DNA from 3 places in the Ochrobactrum vermis genome. Region 3 is predicted to be linked to each of the others. Evidence: predicted binding sites of a transcription regulator. Region 3 holds the regulator's gene; each other region holds the start of a gene.
What was found. The regulator PhoB, encoded in region 3, activates phosphate uptake and scavenging genes when phosphate is short. The targets are predictions, from matches to a motif close to TGTCATNNANCTGTCAT.
Positions count from the first base shown of each region.

Region 1: a site for PhoB is predicted at 3,598-3,614, ahead of CQZ93_RS24075 (PhoX family protein). Genes of this name have one in related genera too.
Region 2: a site for PhoB is predicted at 3,099-3,115, ahead of CQZ93_RS11625 (YdcH family protein). Genes of this name have one in related genera too.

Region 1 covers NZ_PCOC01000002.1:2,124,780-2,130,643, reverse strand. The annotation lists gene CQZ93_RS24095 (NAD(P)/FAD-dependent oxidoreductase) at 1-251, shown strand, start outside; gene CQZ93_RS24090 (cupin domain-containing protein) at 276-950, shown strand; gene CQZ93_RS26740 (hypothetical protein) at 1,151-1,327, opposite strand; gene CQZ93_RS24085 (adenosylcobinamide amidohydrolase) at 1,460-2,179, shown strand; gene CQZ93_RS24080 (MFS transporter) at 2,283-3,479, opposite strand; gene CQZ93_RS24075 (PhoX family protein) at 3,661-5,652, shown strand; gene CQZ93_RS24070 (esterase-like activity of phytase family protein) at 5,781-5,864, shown strand, end outside.
Region 2 covers NZ_PCOC01000001.1:2,335,875-2,341,738, reverse strand. The annotation lists gene CQZ93_RS11645 (tetratricopeptide repeat protein) at 1-659, opposite strand, end outside; gene ykgO (type B 50S ribosomal protein L36) at 697-822, opposite strand; gene CQZ93_RS11635 (5-(carboxyamino)imidazole ribonucleotide synthase) at 1,058-2,146, opposite strand; gene purE (5-(carboxyamino)imidazole ribonucleotide mutase) at 2,148-2,642, opposite strand; gene CQZ93_RS11625 (YdcH family protein) at 2,741-2,944, opposite strand; gene CQZ93_RS11620 (YdcH family protein) at 3,298-3,480, shown strand; gene CQZ93_RS11615 (MFS transporter) at 3,770-5,008, opposite strand; gene CQZ93_RS11610 (DUF1192 family protein) at 5,158-5,349, opposite strand; gene CQZ93_RS11605 (NAD(P)H-quinone oxidoreductase) at 5,518-5,864, shown strand, end outside.
Region 3 covers NZ_PCOC01000001.1:2,774,688-2,780,551, forward strand. The annotation lists gene pstC (phosphate ABC transporter permease subunit PstC) at 1-827, shown strand, start outside; gene pstA (phosphate ABC transporter permease PstA) at 827-2,143, shown strand; gene pstB (phosphate ABC transporter ATP-binding protein PstB) at 2,208-2,981, shown strand; gene phoU (phosphate signaling complex protein PhoU) at 3,047-3,769, shown strand; gene phoB (phosphate regulon transcriptional regulator PhoB) at 3,886-4,572, shown strand; gene CQZ93_RS13865 (cell wall hydrolase) at 5,229-5,864, shown strand, end outside.

The DNA.
Region 1 (5,864 bases), on a different contig from region 3:
TGGACGGTCTGCCTCACCTGCACAATCCGGCCCAAGGCTTGCATGTCATGCTTGGCTATAATGGCCGGGGCGTGGCCATGGCGACTGCCTTCGGCAAGATGTATGCGGAATACATCGCCGAAGGTCGCCCCATGGTTTATCCGACCACCAAGATTCCGCGGCTTGCCTGGCATGCCATCCGCAAGCCGGTGATGGATCTTGGCATCCGCTGGTACTGGATCAAGGACAGCCTTGGCTTCGCATCCAAATAATTCCCCATACAGAAAGAATCCAACGTGCTGAAAAACGTAATCAACCTGGGCACCGCACCTTCTTGCGCCTCGGACCTGAAAACGGCCTTTCAAACGATCGGCCTGAACGAACAAGCGACCGAACATTTTGGCTTCGGCCGCGCCATCCTTTCGGGGAACGGAAAAGACGCGGAAAGCCGCTTCTCATCCATCATAATGCTCCGCGATGGTGCTTTAACGATCCGCGACAACAACGGCACCGAGATTAGGCTGACCAAGGGCGAGGTGGCCAACCTCCCGGCAGGCGTATTTTCGTGGGATGCAAAATCGGCGGATTGCATCATCCTTGTTCTGCATCAGGACAATCCGCAGCTATTCCCGGCCAAACTCGATCTTGAGTACCCGATGTCGTCTGGCGGCGCACCCAATGCAGCGCTCCTGACCACGCCTGCGCCGCAAACCGCCCGTCACGAATTCCAGAGCGAGGACTTGCTCTCGTGGGGCACCTGGGCCACCACCCCCTATGCGCGCCATCCGATCACCTATTCGTTTTCGGAATTGATGATGTTGCGCAAGGGCGAAGTCACGCTCTCCAATCCCGTTGAGGGAAGCGCGACATTCGTTGCGGGCGATATTTTCCTTGTTCGCCCCGGTGCTGTGGCAGCATGGGACAATCCAAGCGATCTGGAAAAATTCTGGGTCATCCGCACGGCAGATTAGAGCATAATCCGACCGGAGTGAAACGAGGATCGATAAGATTATGCTTGAAATAGAGGAAGTTAGAGCGCCGATCTGATCCTATCAGATCGAAACGCGCTCTAATCCCAGAGCCGCTGCCCCATTTCTTGCCCTTGGATTTGGCACTGTACATAGCTTTGTCGGCGCTATCGAGGATATATTTTTGGAGCGCCGTTCCGAACTCAGTCCAGTGCCTGAAACCGGCGGCGGCGCGAACGGCGGCGAGGACGCAGTGTATTGATGTCTTGCGCCTGATCGGCCTTATGGCGCGGGGGTGGCGAAAGAAGGCGCATGATGAAGAGAATGCAGCACCCGATGGTGAATATCCAGAATATCTCATCGGTGAGATCGTTGATCATGGCGCAATCCAGAGTAAAACCGCTTGTCAGTTTCCGTGACACGCGAAACAATGTTCCGAGATGAATATCTTCTTGTGAAACTGTGGCCAAGTCACGAAGCCGTGCTTTATTGCCGCGTCAACCGGCAGTTCTGTGGATGGCTTGAAGGCGCTGGTCGCGATTTCTGCGCCGATCTGCGATAGATCGCTGATGCTGCCTTTCACGATCCATTGTTCCGGCCGGGTGCTTGCGGCTGAATTTCCGCACCAGCATAATATTCTGAGCTGGTCACTGACGCGTCCGGGTTTCGTCTCGGCGCGTTCCGTCGCCTGGCTGGAAGTGCGCAATGATGATCTGACGCTTGACGTTGATCCGGCAGTTTTGTTGCAGGAAAGACTGACGGAAGCCGGTTATAGCGAAGCGGTGCAGATGATGACATCGCGCAGCGTACAAAAGCACCATGTCGCAACGCGGCGCTCCGGCGAAGCACATGCTGCCTGTCTTGCTACCGTCGGCCTGTCGAATGCGGGGAGGGTGGGTGAGCTCTCGCAGATGAAGATGCCAGCCGGGACCATCAATCTTCTGGCTCACATCGATAGGCCCTTGTCGGTTGCAGCCCATATAGAGGCAATGTCGATTGCTGCCGAGGCTCGCACCGCTGCCATTATCGAACTTGGCCTCACAATTGGCGGCAGAGCCGCAACCGGGACCGGAACGGATTGCATCGCCGTCTCAGCTCCCCACGGGCAGACAGGAGAGGTAGCATCATATGCAGGTTTGCATACGGATATCGGTGCCGCCCTCGGTGGCGCCGTTTACGACGCGGTGTCCGAAGGCGGCAGGCTCTGGATGAAAGAGCAGGGTTTTGAATGATCGGAGCATTTCCAGCAAAAGTGTGAAACGGTTTTGCGTAGGATAATGCGATGAAACAAATAGTTAGAGCGGTTCCGGCGATTCTGTTGAAATAGGAACCGCTCTAGGCTTCGGCTGCAGCCCTTTTCGGCTTCAGACGCAGGATAAGCGGCACCAGAACAAGGGCGACTATCGGGAAGACGAGCCAGTTGATGGTTTCCCAGCCTGAAGAATGCAGCAGCGAACCTGCAAAGAACGAAGCGCAGGCTACGGTGCCGAACATGATGAAATCATTGGCGCCCTGTGCCTTGCCGCGTTCTGCTGGCGTGTGGCAGTCCGTTATCATGGCGGTTGCGCCGATAAAGCCGAAATTCCAGCCGATGCCGAGGAAGATCAGCGCGCCCCAGAAATGACCGACATCGAAACCGCCCAGCGCAATGATGGCGGAGAAGGCGATCAATACCAGCCCGAGCGCGGTTATCTTTTCCTTGCCGAAACGGGTGATGAGCTTTCCGGTGAAGAAGCTCGGCGCGAACATGGCCAGCACATGCCACTGGATGCCAAGTGCTGCATGGTCGACGGAATGGCCATGGCCGACCATGGCGATAGGCGCTGCCGTCATCACAAATGTCATGAGCGCATAGGAACAAACGCCAGCAGCGACGGAAAGGATGAAGCGTGGCGAACGGAGAATTTCGCCAAGAGGACGGCCCGTGTCATGGACAGCGCCGGGGTCTTTGCGGATCTTCGGCGCACGCAGCATGAAAAGGACGGGAAGGGCCAGAAGGCCCAGCATCGCCTGGCTGAGGAAGCTGCCCGCAAACATCGCATCCGGAATGGTATCGCGCGTCCAGATGACGAGCTGTGGCCCGACGATTGCCGCGACGAGCCCTCCTACCATGACCCATGAGATGGCGCGTGCCTTCATATTGTCCGCCGCCGCGTCGGTGGCTGCAAAGCGATAACTCTGGACATAGGCGGCGTAGAAACCGGCGGTCAGCGTGCCCAGACAAAAGATAAGGAAGGAGGCTGCAAAAATACCTGCCGCTGCGATCACGCCCGCCGAAGCGCCGACAAGTGCGCCCAGCATATAGGCATTACGGCGCCCGAACTGGCGCATGAAGAAGGCTGCGGGCAGCGTGCCGAGTGCGAGGCCGAGATTGAACAGGCTGACGGGAAGCGTGACGAGCGCCGGATCGGAAGACAGTTTCTGGCCCACCAGACCGCCAAGCGAAATTACGATAGGCGGGCTGGAAGCACCAAGTGCCTGTGCCATCGTCAGGACAACAATATTGCGCCGTGCGGTCGTCATGTCGGTCATCACCAACCCCTCAATCGATAAACCGGGATGGTTTTATCGGAAAGCGCATTTGCCAGCAAAATTATTCTATCGCTAGGGTAGAAATTTTCTGGGCAGAATTCCGCAGCGGCAGCCCCGATGTCGTCCGGCTGTCATCGAGTACTTCTAATTTGCAACTCCACTGTTCGATAGGGAGCCAGCAATGTCAGAGAATCTTTCCCAGCCAAGTCTGTTCAAGACCAGCCAGTTGGAAGAAGCAGATGCCGATCCGCGCAATCCGTCCGACAATCCCACCATGGGTGAAATCATTAGCCGGCGCTTTTCCCGCCGCGGTTTTCTGCGTGGATCGCTCGCTGTCTCGGCCATTGCGGCAACCGTCAGCCCGCTCGCACTGATGAGCGCCGGTGAAGCGCGCGCCGCCTCCGGTTCGGCCTTTTCCTTCAAGGAGGTCGAAGCCGGTGTCGATGCGCATCACCATGTCGCCGAAGGCTATGATGCCGATGTGCTTTTGCGCTGGGGCGACAAGCTCTTCGCCGATGCGCCGGACTTCGATCCGGCGAAACAGTCTGCCGAAGCGCAGGCACGCCAGTTCGGCTACAACAATGATTATGTCGGCTATATTGCTATCGAGGGATCGCCGGAACACGGCTTTCTCGTGGTCAATCACGAATATACCAACCCGCATCTGATGTTCCCCGGCCTTGTGAAGATCGTCGATGGCAAGGTCGAGCAGGCCCCGCTCTCCAGAGAGCAGGTGGATATCGAAATGGCTGCCCATGGCGGCACAATTGTCGAAATCCGCAAGCAGGACGGCAAATGGCAACCGGTGCTCGACGGTGCAAACAACCGCCGTATCACCTCCAATACCGAGATGGCGCTGAGCGGTCCCGTGGCCGGTCATGATCGCGTCAAGACCAATGCCGACCCTTCGGGCACCAAGGTTTTCGGCACCGTCAACAATTGCGCAGGCGGCGTCACGCCGTGGGGCACCTACATCATGGCCGAGGAAAACATCCATGGCTATTTCATCGGCGAGCTGCCGGAAGGTCATGCGGAAACCGCCAATTACAAGCGCATGGGTATTCCCGAAGGCTCGTATGAATGGGGACGTTTCTACGACCGTTTCGATGTTTCCAAGGAGCCGAACGAACCGAACCGCTTCGGCTGGATTGTCGAGGTCGATGTGTCCGATCCGAACTCGGCACCGAAAAAGCGGACCGCGCTCGGCCGTTTCAAGCATGAGGGGGCCGAATCCATCGTCAACAAGGATGGACGCGTGGTCTTCTATCTGGGAGACGACGAACGATTCGATTATGTCTACAAGTTCGTGACGGCGGGCAAGTTCAACCCGGATGATCGCGCCGCCAATATGGATCTGCTGGATGAAGGCACGCTTCACGTGGCCAAATTCCACGAGGATGGCAAGGTCGAATGGATGCCACTGGTTTTCGGCCAGGGCCCGCTGACCGAACAGAACGGCTTCAAAAGTCAGGCTGATGTGCTGATCGAAGCGCGGCGCGCAGGCGACCTTCTCGGCGCCACCAAGATGGACCGCCCCGAAGACGTGCAACCGAACCCGGTCAATGGCCGCGTTTACGTCATGCTCACCAACAACACCAAGCGCAAGGATGATCAGGTGGATGCCGCCAATCCGCGCGCCAAGAACGCCTTTGGCCATATCATCGAGATTGAGGAAGATGGCCAGGATTTTGCCGCAACAACCGGCAAGTGGGAAGTGCTGCTGAAATGCGGCGATCCAACCGTGGCTGAAATTGGTGCCAGCTTCTCCACCGATACGACGCGCAATGGCTGGTTCGGTATGCCGGACAATGCCGCCGTCGATAGCGCCGGTCGGCTGTGGGTCGCAACCGATGGCAACAGCAACAAGGATACCGGCCGCACGGACGGGCTTTGGGCGGTTGATACGGAAGGCGATGCGCGCGCTACCTCGAAACTGTTCTACCGCGTGCCGGTGGGTGCGGAAATGTGCGGCCCGCTGTTTGCGCCCGATGATGAGACGGCGTTCGTTGCCGTGCAGCATCCGGGCGATGGCGGCGAGGATTGGGATGGTCATGGCCGTCCGTCCTATTACGAGGATCTGTCCACCCGCTGGCCGGACTTCAAGGACGATATGCCGGTGCGGCCTGCCGTGGTGGCGATCACCAAACAGGGCGGCGGCAAGATCGCTGTCTGACAATTGGATTGGGTGCGGCCTCCAGCGAAAGCTGGGGGCCTTCGTCAAAGCTTCACGGAAGCGTCAAGCCAGCGATACAAAGCCAGCCTAATTGCGTCCCTGTATGTCAATTCCAACGGGGACTTATCATGATATCGCGTCTCGTCGCCTCGACCATGCTTGCCGGTGCCGTCGCATTGGCGTTTCCGGCCTCCGCTGAAGAACAGGCCTTT
Region 2 (5,864 bases), 440 kb from region 3:
TCGTTGAAGTTTTTCTGTGCGTCGCGCATCATCGGATAGACGAGGAGTGCCTGCTCATAGGCTCTCAGCGCCTGTTCCTTGAGGCCGCGCAGACGCAAGATGGCCGCCATGCCTGTCAGGGCGCCATAATGGCGCGGCTCCAGCTCCAGCGTGCGATTGATGTCGTACATCGCGTGGGCATAGTCTTTTTGGAGGAAATAGACTGTAGCGCGGCGATTCCAGGCTTCCGCATATTCCGGGTCGAGTGCGATCGCCTCGTTCAGGAAGTCGATCGCCGAAGGATAGCGACGCTCAAGCATTGCCGCATTGGCCCATTGCATCAGGAGATCGACTGTTGCGCTGCCTGACTGCGACCACAGCGTATTGATCTGTGAAGCGATACGCCGCGCCTTGGCCTCGTCCGTTGTGCGGCGAAGATCGGCAAAGAGCTTGTCGAGGCGCTCTTCGGGCGTCTGTGCTGCGGCTGGCGCGGGATTTTCGGGGGTAGGTTTCTGTTCGCTGTCGGGGCCGGTCTGAACGGGCGTCAGAGGTGCAATAAGCGGTACCTTGCCGGGCGTCACTTCAGCATAAGCCGACGGCATCATCATGCCGAGCGACGCGAGCAAAGAACAAGAAACCAGACATGCAAAAACGTTCCGCATGCACATAGATTTTACCATGCGCAGCGAAACGTCAAATGCAAAATCAGAAATAAGATTAGCCCTGACGAGCCTTGTAGCGCGGGGCAGTCTTATTGATGATGTAAACGCGGCCCTTGCGGCGGACCAGCTGGCAGTCGCGATGACGGGCCTTAAGCGCTTTAAGCGAGTTCTTGATCTTCATGTCAATCACCGGTCTTGTTGGCCCGTTGACGTGCAGATGCCGCGGGGCTTCATAAAAACAGGCGCCCGAGGCGCCAATTGGTTACAGGCACTGTTAGATGCCCGAAGGGTTGGCCGAAATACACAAGGTTTCAGGCAAATGTCAACTCCTGAGCCGCAGATTCAGGGCGCCGGAGCTGAAATTCTTGGCAGGCAGTACAAGATTCATCGGGAATCGAGAGGATTCCCGATGAACATTATTTCCCACGAGGGTGGATGCGCGTCACATGCCCCATCTTGCGGCCCGGACGTGCTTCCTTTTTACCGTAAAGATGCAGCACCGCGTCCTTTTCGGAGAGAATCGCCGGTACTTTGTCGACATCATCGCCGATCAGGTTTTCCATCACGCAATCCGAATGCCGGTCAGTGTTGCCCAAAGGCAATCCGGCAACGGCGCGGATGTGCTGTTCGAACTGCGAAACAGCGCAGGCCGCTTCCGTCCAGTGGCCCGAATTATGGACGCGCGGGGCAAACTCGTTTGCCAGAAGCGTGCCGTCCTTCAGGACGAAGAATTCAAGCCCGAGCACGCCGACATAGTCAAGCGCATTCAAAAGCTTTGCAGCGGCCTTGCGGGCGGCTTCTGCCGTGTTCTCGGAAATGGCAGCCGGTACCGTCGAGGTTGCAAGGATGCCGTCCTTGTGCACATTTTCGGCAATATCGAAAATCGCGACATTGCCGGCACGATCGCGTGCTGCGATCACCGAGACTTCGCGCTCGAAATCGACGAAGCCTTCGAGGATGGCAGGGGCGCGATTGATCGCCAGAATTGCCTTGTGGGCTTCGGTCTCGTCGAGCGATGTCAGCCGGACCTGTCCCTTGCCGTCATAACCAAAGCGCCGCGTCTTGAGGATACCGCGCTCGCCGAGCGCACCCAGAGCCGCGATCAGGGTCTCCTCATCGTCCACAAGACGCCAGGGGGCTGTCTCGATATCGCTGGAGTTGAGGAACTGCTTTTCCGTAAAACGATCCTGCGAGACTTCGAGTGCTGCCGGTGGCGGCAGGACCAGAGCGCTTTCGGCCAATCTGTCGGCGGCGCTGACCGGCACGTTCTCGAATTCGTAGGTAATGACGTCGGAAGCGGCTGCAAGTTCTGCAAGCGCTTTGGGATCGTCATAGGCAGCGACGATCTGGCGATTGGCGACCTGTGCTGCCGGGCAATCGGCCTGCGGCTCCAGGATTACGGTTTCAAAGCCGAGACGTGCTGCGGCCATGGCAAGCATTCTGCCAAGCTGGCCGCCGCCGATAATGCCAATGGTCTCGCCGGGCTTTAGTACAGAATTTTTCATATTAGGCCTCTTTCGAAGGGCGCTCGGCCACGCTTTCCGTCTGGGCGGTGCGCCACTCGTCGAGGCGGCCAGCGAGCGCCTCATCGTAAAGCGCCAGAACGGCTGCGGCGAGAAGGGCGGCATTGACCGCGCCAGCGCGGCCAATGGCCAGCGTGCCGACAGGAATGCCGGCTGGCATCTGCACGATGGAGAGGAGCGAATCCTGGCCTGAAAGCGCCTTGGACTGGACCGGAACGCCGAAGACAGGCAGCGGCGTCATGGCTGCGGCCATGCCCGGCAAATGGGCCGCACCGCCAGCACCGGCGATGACAACCTTGAAGCCTTCCGCCTTGGCGCCTTTGGCAAAGGCAACGAGCCGATCAGGCGTGCGATGCGCGGAAACAATCCGGGCATCGAAGGAAATGCCGAGTGCTTCCAGTGTGTCTGCTGCATGGCGCATGGTTTCCCAGTCGGACTGGCTTCCCATGATGATGGCGACATCGGCAGTAACGCTCATTGGTCTTCCTGCTCCGCTTCTTTCATATGCGTTTAAGGGTGATGTTAAAATGATAAAGCCGGGCGAACCCCGGCTCTGCCATGAATTATTCTGGACGTTCAGGCGATGATGTCCGGGATTACCTGATCTTCCATCTCCTGTAGCTTGTCCTTGATTGCGAGTTTTTTCTTCTTCATGCGCTGGACGCGCAATTGGTCGCAGCCCACTGCTATCATGGCGTTGATGGCAGCATCGAAGTCCGCGTGTTCCTGTTTCAGTCGTGCGACGGCCAATCTGATTTCGGCCTGTTCCTGATCGGACATGCGGTGCCCCGTTCTGTTGAATAATTTTACGGGCCGCGCCAAACCATAAAAAGGTGCGGCGTCAGCCCGTTTCTGGCGAAGCCCTTATCACATTTTTCGTATCAGGAAAATGCTACCACGACAAAATCGACTTTGCACCAAACTCATGCCAAACTGTCATGGTTCTGTCATGGACGGCGGCTGTCGAAGGCGACAAACAATACCGCACCCTTGGCAGCCGGGACTGCGTGTTTGGCCCGGAATACAGGAGATGTGCCGGACGTTCATGCAGGTGAATGGCGGGATAGCGGACTAACGGACAAACGAGGTCCGCGCTGTTCCGTAAATCAGGGAAATCAACCAAAGGAGATCTGATGATGGCTATCGAGTCCCATCTTGCCACGCTCGAAAAGAAGCACGGCGCTCTGGAGCAGGAAATTTCTGAAGCCGTAGCGTCACCGGCAATGGACGACCTGCACGTTGCATCTCTCAAGCGCAAGAAGCTTATGCTCAAGGACCAGATTGAAAAACTGAGATCCCAGGTAACACGTCACTAACAGGGAAGCCGCGCTTAGAGCGCCGTGCGTCCTTATGGACGCACAAAGGACGCTCTAACCTCTTGAATCTATGCATCGCGGTTCGACGAGGCATCTCAAGCCATCGACATCGGCCATTGAAGGTTCTCTTGAACCCGGTGCTTTGTCGTGGATAGGCTGTTGTGCCAGAGGCATGGCTCTTCCGGTCATGGTGAAGACGCCAAAATGCAGTATTGGCGGCTGTGCAACAGCCGCCGAACATATTGATTTAATTTTTTAAATTTCATCGCGCTGCTGTTTTCTGTGCAGCTCAGTTTTCCGTTTCAGCTCTTGGATCAAGGTTTAGCGCTTCCGGTGTCGCACCGCGTTCAGAAGGCATGCTCTTGAACTGGTCTTTCTCTTCTTTCGGAACGGAAGCGCGCTTGCGGGAACGGAAGAGTGCATAGCCGGTGATGGAAATATGCGCGAGCATGGTGATGGCGAAGAGACCGGACGGCCAGAAAATATCCATGGCCGCAGCCGCCAGCAATGGTCCAAGCATCGTGCCAAAGCCGTAAAGCAGCAGAAGTCCGCTCGATACTTTCACAAAGCTTTCCGACGTCGCATGATCGTTTGCGTGAGCGACGGCAACGGGATAGAGCGCATAGGCAAGCGCGCCATAGCAACCGGTCATTGTAATGATGACAGGCCCGCTGGACGGAGCGATGAGAAAGGCGATAAGGCCGACCAGTGCCGCCAGCGCCGCTACGCTTGCCAGTACGAAACGCCGGTCGACCAGATCGGAAATGCGCCCGATCGGAATCTGCATCAAGGCACCCGCTGCGATGGTGACACTGACCATCAACGCGATCTCAGTGGTTGAAATACCGGATTTCGCGCCGAAGACGGCTCCGAGCGTACCCCAGGCGCCGTTGGCGATACCGATCAGGATACAGCCCACAAAGGCGGCTGGTGAGTTATTATAGAGCGCCTTGAGATCGAGCTGCACTTCGGTCAGCGGCTTGGGGCTGACAGCCGTAGAGATTGCGGTCGGAATGAGAGCCAGGCAGAAGAAGATACCGCTGATCATGAACAGATGATCGGAGTGCACGTCTCCGGCTGCGACCAGCATCTGGCCGGACATGGTCGCCCCATAATTGACCATCATGTACATGCCGAAAATCTTGCCGCGCGATTCGTTGGTCGCACGTTCATTCAGCCAGCTTTCGATAACCATGAAAGCGCCGGCCATGGAAAAACCGGTAAAGGCGCGCAGGATCACCCAGATCGTTGCGTCCACGTAGATGCCGGAAAGCAGGGCGATGATCGCAGCCGATGCGGCAAAGCAGCCGAACGCTCTCACATGTCCAACGCGACGCACAAGGCGCGGCGCAAACAGACAGCCCGCAACGAAGCCGCCTGCCCATGTCGTGCCGAGCATGCCGAGCGATGCGACCGAAAAGCCTTCCGCACCACCGCGCAATGGCAACAGAAGACCATGAAGGCCCGAAGCGATGAGGAGAAAGGCTGTGCCGCAGAGAAGGGCCAGAACCTGAATGTAAATGCGCAAAATTCTATTCCCGAAATCTGAAACTGGACCGTCAGTACGCAGGCTTATGAGTGGTCGTTGCGATCAATGACTATTGTTCCTAAACGTTTCGTCCGCAAATGGTTCCAGCTCTTTTGCTCTGGTATCCATCTTCGCGGGCGCCTCCATCCCTATCGAAACAATGCTTCCGCCGCAGCGCGGCTGTCGCCTTTTTTGAGGCGTTCGGCTTTCAGCCGCTCTATCTCGGATTGCAGGAAGGCAATGCGCTGGTCGATCTCGGTGACCGAAAGCAGCGACAGTTCTTCTTCGCTTAGTGCCACGCTGTTGCGGGGCTTCACCACATCCTCATCAAAACCGCTCATAGCCGTCCTCCGTGGTCAATGATGGCTCAGAAAAGATTTAACACCTTGAATCTTCGCATATATATTTGGGGAAATCGATGACGATTTCCCTAACGTGACGTCTTGCATCCGTCTTGAGGCATTTCTGCGACGATGCGTAGGGCAAGAAATCTGAATGGAGTTTTGAATATGATGGCCGACTTGCCTTCCCAGATGACCGCTATTGAAATCTCCGAGCCAGGTGGAGCCCATATGCTTCGCCCCGTTCAGCGATCGGTGCCGGACCCGAAGGAAGGTGAAATTCTGGTGCGGGTGCGTGCTGCCGGGGTCAACCGACCGGATGTTTTGCAGCGACAGGGCCAATATGCGCCGCCACCCGGTGCGTCGGATATTCCGGGGCTGGAAATTGCCGGTGATATCGTTGCCGTCGGCAGTGGCGTGAAGCGTTTCAAGACCGGTGACCAGGTCGTCGCGCTGCTGGCTGGCGGCGGCTATGCCGAATATGCGGTCGTGCATGAAACCAACGCGCTGCCGTT
Region 3 (5,864 bases):
TGTTTCAGACGATCAGCTTTTTCCAATCCGTTTCGCCGTGGGAATTCTTCTTCGGCACTGTATGGGATCCACGCTTTGCCGCAGCCGGTTCAGGTGGCGAGACAGGCCAGTTCGGTCTCATTCCGCTTTTGGCTGGTACGCTTTATATCGCGCTTGTAGCCATGCTGTTCGCGGTTCCGGTCGGATTGTTCTCGGCCATTTACATGGCGGAATATGCATCGCCGAGGGTGCGCACGGTTGTAAAACCGGTTCTTGAACTCCTGGCCGGTATTCCCAGCATCGTCTACGGCTTCTTCGCCCTTGTCACTGTCGGACCTTTCCTGCGCGATCTGTCGATTGCCATAGCGGGGGGGCAGGGCTTTATCATGGCGCAGAGCGTTCTCACTGCCGGTCTCGTGATGGGCGTGATGCTGATCCCTTTCGTGTCGTCGCTTTCCGATGACATCATCACCGCCGTGCCGCAGACGTTGCGCGACGGTTCGCTCGGTCTCGGTGCTACTCGCTCTGAAACCATCAAGCGCGTGATCCTTCCGGCTGCTCTGCCCGGCATCGTCGGTGCGCTTTTGATGACCGCATCCCGCGCTATCGGTGAAACCATGATCGTGGTTCTGGCGGCAGGCGTTGCGGCCCGCATCAACATCAACCCTTTCGAGGCGATGACCACCATCACGGTGAAAATCGTCAACCAGCTCACCGGTGATCTTGAGTTCAACTCGCCGCAAACGCTGGTGGCTTTTGCGCTCGGCATCACGCTTTTCGTCCTGACGCTGATCATGAACATCTTTGCGCTGCACATCGTGCGCAAGTACCGGGAGCAGTACGAATAATGACCGATACGACCCTCAACGCCGGCGGTGCAACGGCGCAGCCGACACGCCGCGATATCGGAATCAAGCGTCGTTACGCCGCTGAACGTCGCTTTCGCTACTATGGTATTGCCGCGATTTCCATCGGCGTGTTCTTCCTCTGCGCGCTCCTGTTCTCGGTCTTTTCCAAGGGCTATACGGCCTTCTGGCAGACGACGCTGTATCTGCCGGTCAAGCTTGAAGAAAAGGTGATCGATCCGGGCAACAAGCGCGCGACCGATCCCAATGTGCTGATCACGGCCAATTATCCGCTGCTGGTGCGCAATGCGTTGGCTGAAAAGCTCGGTGTTGCCACAACAGACCGTCCGGCAATGCGCGATCTGGGCCGTTTCTATTCCGACGGCGTACGCATTCAGTTGCGCAAGATGGTGATGGATAATCCGTCGCTCATCGGCACGACCCAGACCGTTCCGGTTCTGGCGGGCGCCGACATCGATTCCGCCTTCAAAGGGCAGATCGACCTTTCCGTGCCAGAGACGAGCCGCAAGGTTTCGGACCGTCAGGTGGGCTGGATGAAGACGCTTTCGGAAGAAGGCGTCATGAAGGAGGCCTTCAATACCGGTCTCTTCACCTTCGGCGCTTCCAGCCGTCCGGAAACGTCCGGTCTTGGTGTTGCGCTGGTCGGTTCGTTCTACATGATGCTGATCGTTCTCGGCCTGTCGCTGCCTATCGGCGTCGCCGCTTCGATTTATCTGGAAGAGTTCGCCAAGAAGAACCGGTTCACCGACATGATCGAGGTGAACATCAACAATCTGGCGGCCGTACCGTCCATCGTGTTCGGTCTGCTTGGGCTTGCGGTCTTCATCAACTTTTTCGGCCTGCCGCGTTCCGCGTCGCTGGTTGGTGGGCTGGTGCTGACGCTGATGACACTTCCCACCATCATCATTGCGACCCGTGCTGCCCTTCGCGCAGTGCCACCGTCGATCCGCGCCGCAGCTCTTGGCCTGGGCGCTTCGAAAACGCAGATGGTGTTCCACCACGTCCTGCCGCTTGCCGCACCCGGCATCCTGACCGGTACCATTATTGGTCTTGCCCATGCGCTCGGTGAAACCGCGCCGCTTCTGCTGATCGGCATGGTGGCGTTCGTCGCCGACGTGCCGTCGACACCGATGGACCCGTCGACCGCTTTGCCGGTGCAGATCTATATGTGGGCGAACGAAGCAGAACGAGCCTTTGTGGAACGCACGTCAGGCGCTATCATCGTCCTGCTTCTGTTCCTTGCCGTGATGAACATTGCAGCAATCATTCTGCGCCGCCGCTTCGAGCGCCGCTGGTAAACGGGAGTCGAAAGCTATGAATCTGATGACCGAACGATCTCTCGAGAAAGCCGTAGGAGAAAAAATGAACGCCAACGCCAATTCCATAAAGATGCGCGGCGACAAGGTCTGCGTATTTTATGGTGAGAAGCAGGCGCTGTTCGACGTCGATCTGGAAATCCAGGAAAAGATGGTCACGGCGCTGATCGGCCCTTCGGGCTGCGGCAAGTCCACCTTCCTGCGTTCGCTCAATCGCATGAACGATACGATCGAAGGCTGCAAGGTCGGCGGCAAGATCACGCTCGACAATGAGGACATCTACGATCCGAAGATCGATGTCGTCGAGCTGCGCGCCCGCGTTGGCATGGTGTTCCAGAAGCCGAATCCGTTTCCGAAGTCGATTTATGAAAATGTCGCTTACGGCCCGCGCATTCATGGTCTCGCCCGTACCAAGGCCGATCTGGAGGAAATCGTCGTGACGAGCCTGCAGAAGGCGAGCTTGTTCGAGGAAGTGAAGGACCGTCTGCACGATGCTGGCACCGGCCTTTCCGGTGGCCAGCAGCAGCGCCTCTGCATTGCGCGCGCGATTGCGGTGAGCCCGGAAGTCATTTTGATGGATGAACCGTGCTCGGCGCTCGATCCGATTGCTACCGCCAAGGTGGAGGAGCTGATCGACGAGCTGCGCCAGAACTATACGATCGTGATCGTCACCCACTCCATGCAGCAGGCTGCCCGCGTTTCGCAGCGCACCGCCATGTTCCATCTTGGCAATCTGGTCGAAGTGGGCGACACGGAAACCATGTTCACCGCGCCGACCGAAAAGCGCACGCAGGACTACATCACCGGACGCTTCGGCTAATCCGGAACTGCGCTCAAACAGATAGACAGTGCGGCTTCCCCGCAATTTATATTACGAGGTCTACTATGCCGTCTCAGCATACCGTTCGCTCCTACGATGAGGAATTGAAGTTTCTCACCCATAAGATCGCCGAAATGGGCGGACATGCGGAACGTATGGTCGAGCAGTCGGTCGCCGCTATCGTCAATGCGGACAATGCGCTCGCACAACGCGTTATCTCCGACGATCTGATCCTCGATGCCAGTGAGCGCGAGATCGACGACAAGGCTGTGATGATCATTGCCAAGCGCCAGCCCATGGCTGTGGACTTGCGTGAAATCATCGGCTCGATCCGCATCTCTGCCGATCTGGAGCGTGTCGGCGATCTGGGCAAGAACATTGCCAAGCGCGTTGCCGCCGTTTCGGAATCGCGTCAGCCGGTAAAGCTATATCGCGGCCTTGAAACCCTGGCCGAACTGGCGCTGACCCAGCTCAAGGATGTGCTCGACGCCTATGCGTCGCGCTCGGTGCAGCAGATCAATGTCGTTCGCGATCGCGATGACGAGATCGACGCCATGTACACGTCGCTGTTCCGCGAACTGCTGACTTATATGATGGAAGATCCGCGCAATATCTCCGCCTGCACGCATCTTCTGTTCTGCGCGAAGAATATCGAGCGCATCGGCGATCACGCGACCAATATCGCGGAGACTGTCTATTACATCGTGACCGGCCTGCAAATGCCGGCCGAACGACCCAAGGAAGACCTGAGCCACGGCATTGTCGTGGATGAGGCGCGTAAACCCTGAACTACAGCCGACCGAACTTCGGTCCGGCGGTTGAGAATGAGTGAATAGCGCGGCGGCACGCGGTCGATTGGGGGATTGTATCTAGCGCCCGCCGAAATTGGATAGGGAAATACTGGATGTCACAGGCACCCAAAATCGCTGTGGTGGAAGACGAAGAGGCGCTGAGCGTCCTGCTTCGCTACAATCTCGAAGCAGAGGGCTATCAGGTCGATACGATGCTGCGCGGCGACGAGGCCGAAATCGCCTTGCGCGAGAACGTGCCGGATCTGCTCATTCTGGACTGGATGCTGCCAGGCGTGTCAGGCATCGAGCTTTGCCGCCGTCTGCGTCAATGGCCTGAAACGGAGCGCCTGCCGATTATCATGCTGACGGCGCGTGGCGAGGAAAGCGAACGCGTTCGCGGCTTGAGCGTCGGCGCAGACGATTATGTCGTGAAGCCATTTTCGACGCCGGAACTTCTGGCGCGCGTCAAGGCCATGCTGCGCCGGTCCAATCCAAGCATTCTTTCTCACGTGCTGAAAGTGGGTGATCTCGTTCTCGACCGCCAGCAGCATCGTGTCTATCGCAAGGAAAAGGAAGTTCGCCTTGGACCGACGGAATTCCGCCTGCTCGAATATTTCATGATGTCGCCCGGTCGTGTTTTCTCGCGAAGCCAGCTTCTCGATGGGGTCTGGGGACCGGATATCTATGTGGATGATCGCACGGTGGACGTCCATGTCGGACGGTTGCGCAAGGCGATCAATGTCGGTCGCGCGCTTGATCTGATCCGCACCGTCCGCGGCGCCGGTTATTCTTTCGGCTGATCGACGCAGTCGTCTACGATTTCAGGAATTGAACTTATCCGGTCCGCCACGGCTCTCGTGGTGGGCCGTTTTTGCTTGCGGCGGAGCTTTGTGAAGCGCAGGTCGGTGTCATCCGATTCGCATCGGGACGGTCGAAACAGGCGTTGAAAGCCCGGTCTCACGCGATGTTACAAGCCTGTTTCCAAAGTTGACATGGTGCAGCGGAACCTCTCTCAAAACAGAAATTCCGCAGATCATTTGAAGCACCATGAATGTGCTTGCAAAAAATGCGCAAGCAAAAGCGAATTAAGGCAGCGATATGGCGTGTATTGCGAGACTTTGAATCTCATTAAATCAATATCTTATCTGAATTGATAGATACTGTTAAGAAATTGTTAATATATTTAAAGGGCTTGTAGGCATATTCGCACTCTCGATTCGGAATTGTTTTCGGACGTTTCAGCCGTCCTCAGCATTGTTGGGATTTGACCCTTCGCCTTTTTTTGGCCTAAAAATTCCAAAACCTTGAATTCGATTGAGCGACAGTAGGGCGTGTGATTTTGATCTTCGTCCTCTTTGACTTGCACCGCAGTCAGACGTTCGAGCGCATCGTTCCAGATGTGTTTGCCCGAATGGATGACTGGATCAGTTAAGGGTCCTAACATGAGACTGAGCCATTGACGCGCGCCGCGAAGTGGAAATTGCCCGTTCTTATCGGGCTAGTGGTTGCGCCTTTCGTGGTGACCGGTTGCACGACGACTGGAACCTCGGGAAAAGCCAATTCGGAAAAGACGGCGGCAAGCCACGTCAAGACCGTCAATGGCGTGAAGACCTATACCTACACCGCACGGGACAAGAATTGTCTTGAGCGTGCGATGTTCTTCGAATCCAACCGTTCGAGCTCCGATGGCCTTCTGGCTGTCGGCACGGTCGTCATGAATCGTCTCGCATCGGGCCGTTATCCGGATACGATTTGTGGTGTGGTCGGTCAGAAGAACCAGTTTGCACCTGGTGTTCTTTCACGCCAGATGAATTCCAAAGCGCTGCCGGACGTCCAGGCCGCCGCAGCCGCAGTCCTCAAAGGGGAACGGCATCCAAAGTTGAAGAATGCCATGTTCTTCCACACGGCTGGCCTGAAATTTCCCTATAACAACATGCATTATGTGCTCGTCGCGGGTGGCAATTCCTTCTACGAGAAGCGCAATCGCGACGGTTCGCTGCAAAGCCCGGTTCCGCAGGATCCATACAATCTCGCTCTGGCCTATTCACCGCAATCACCTTCTGTTCCGCAAGATGCATCCTATGACGTGACC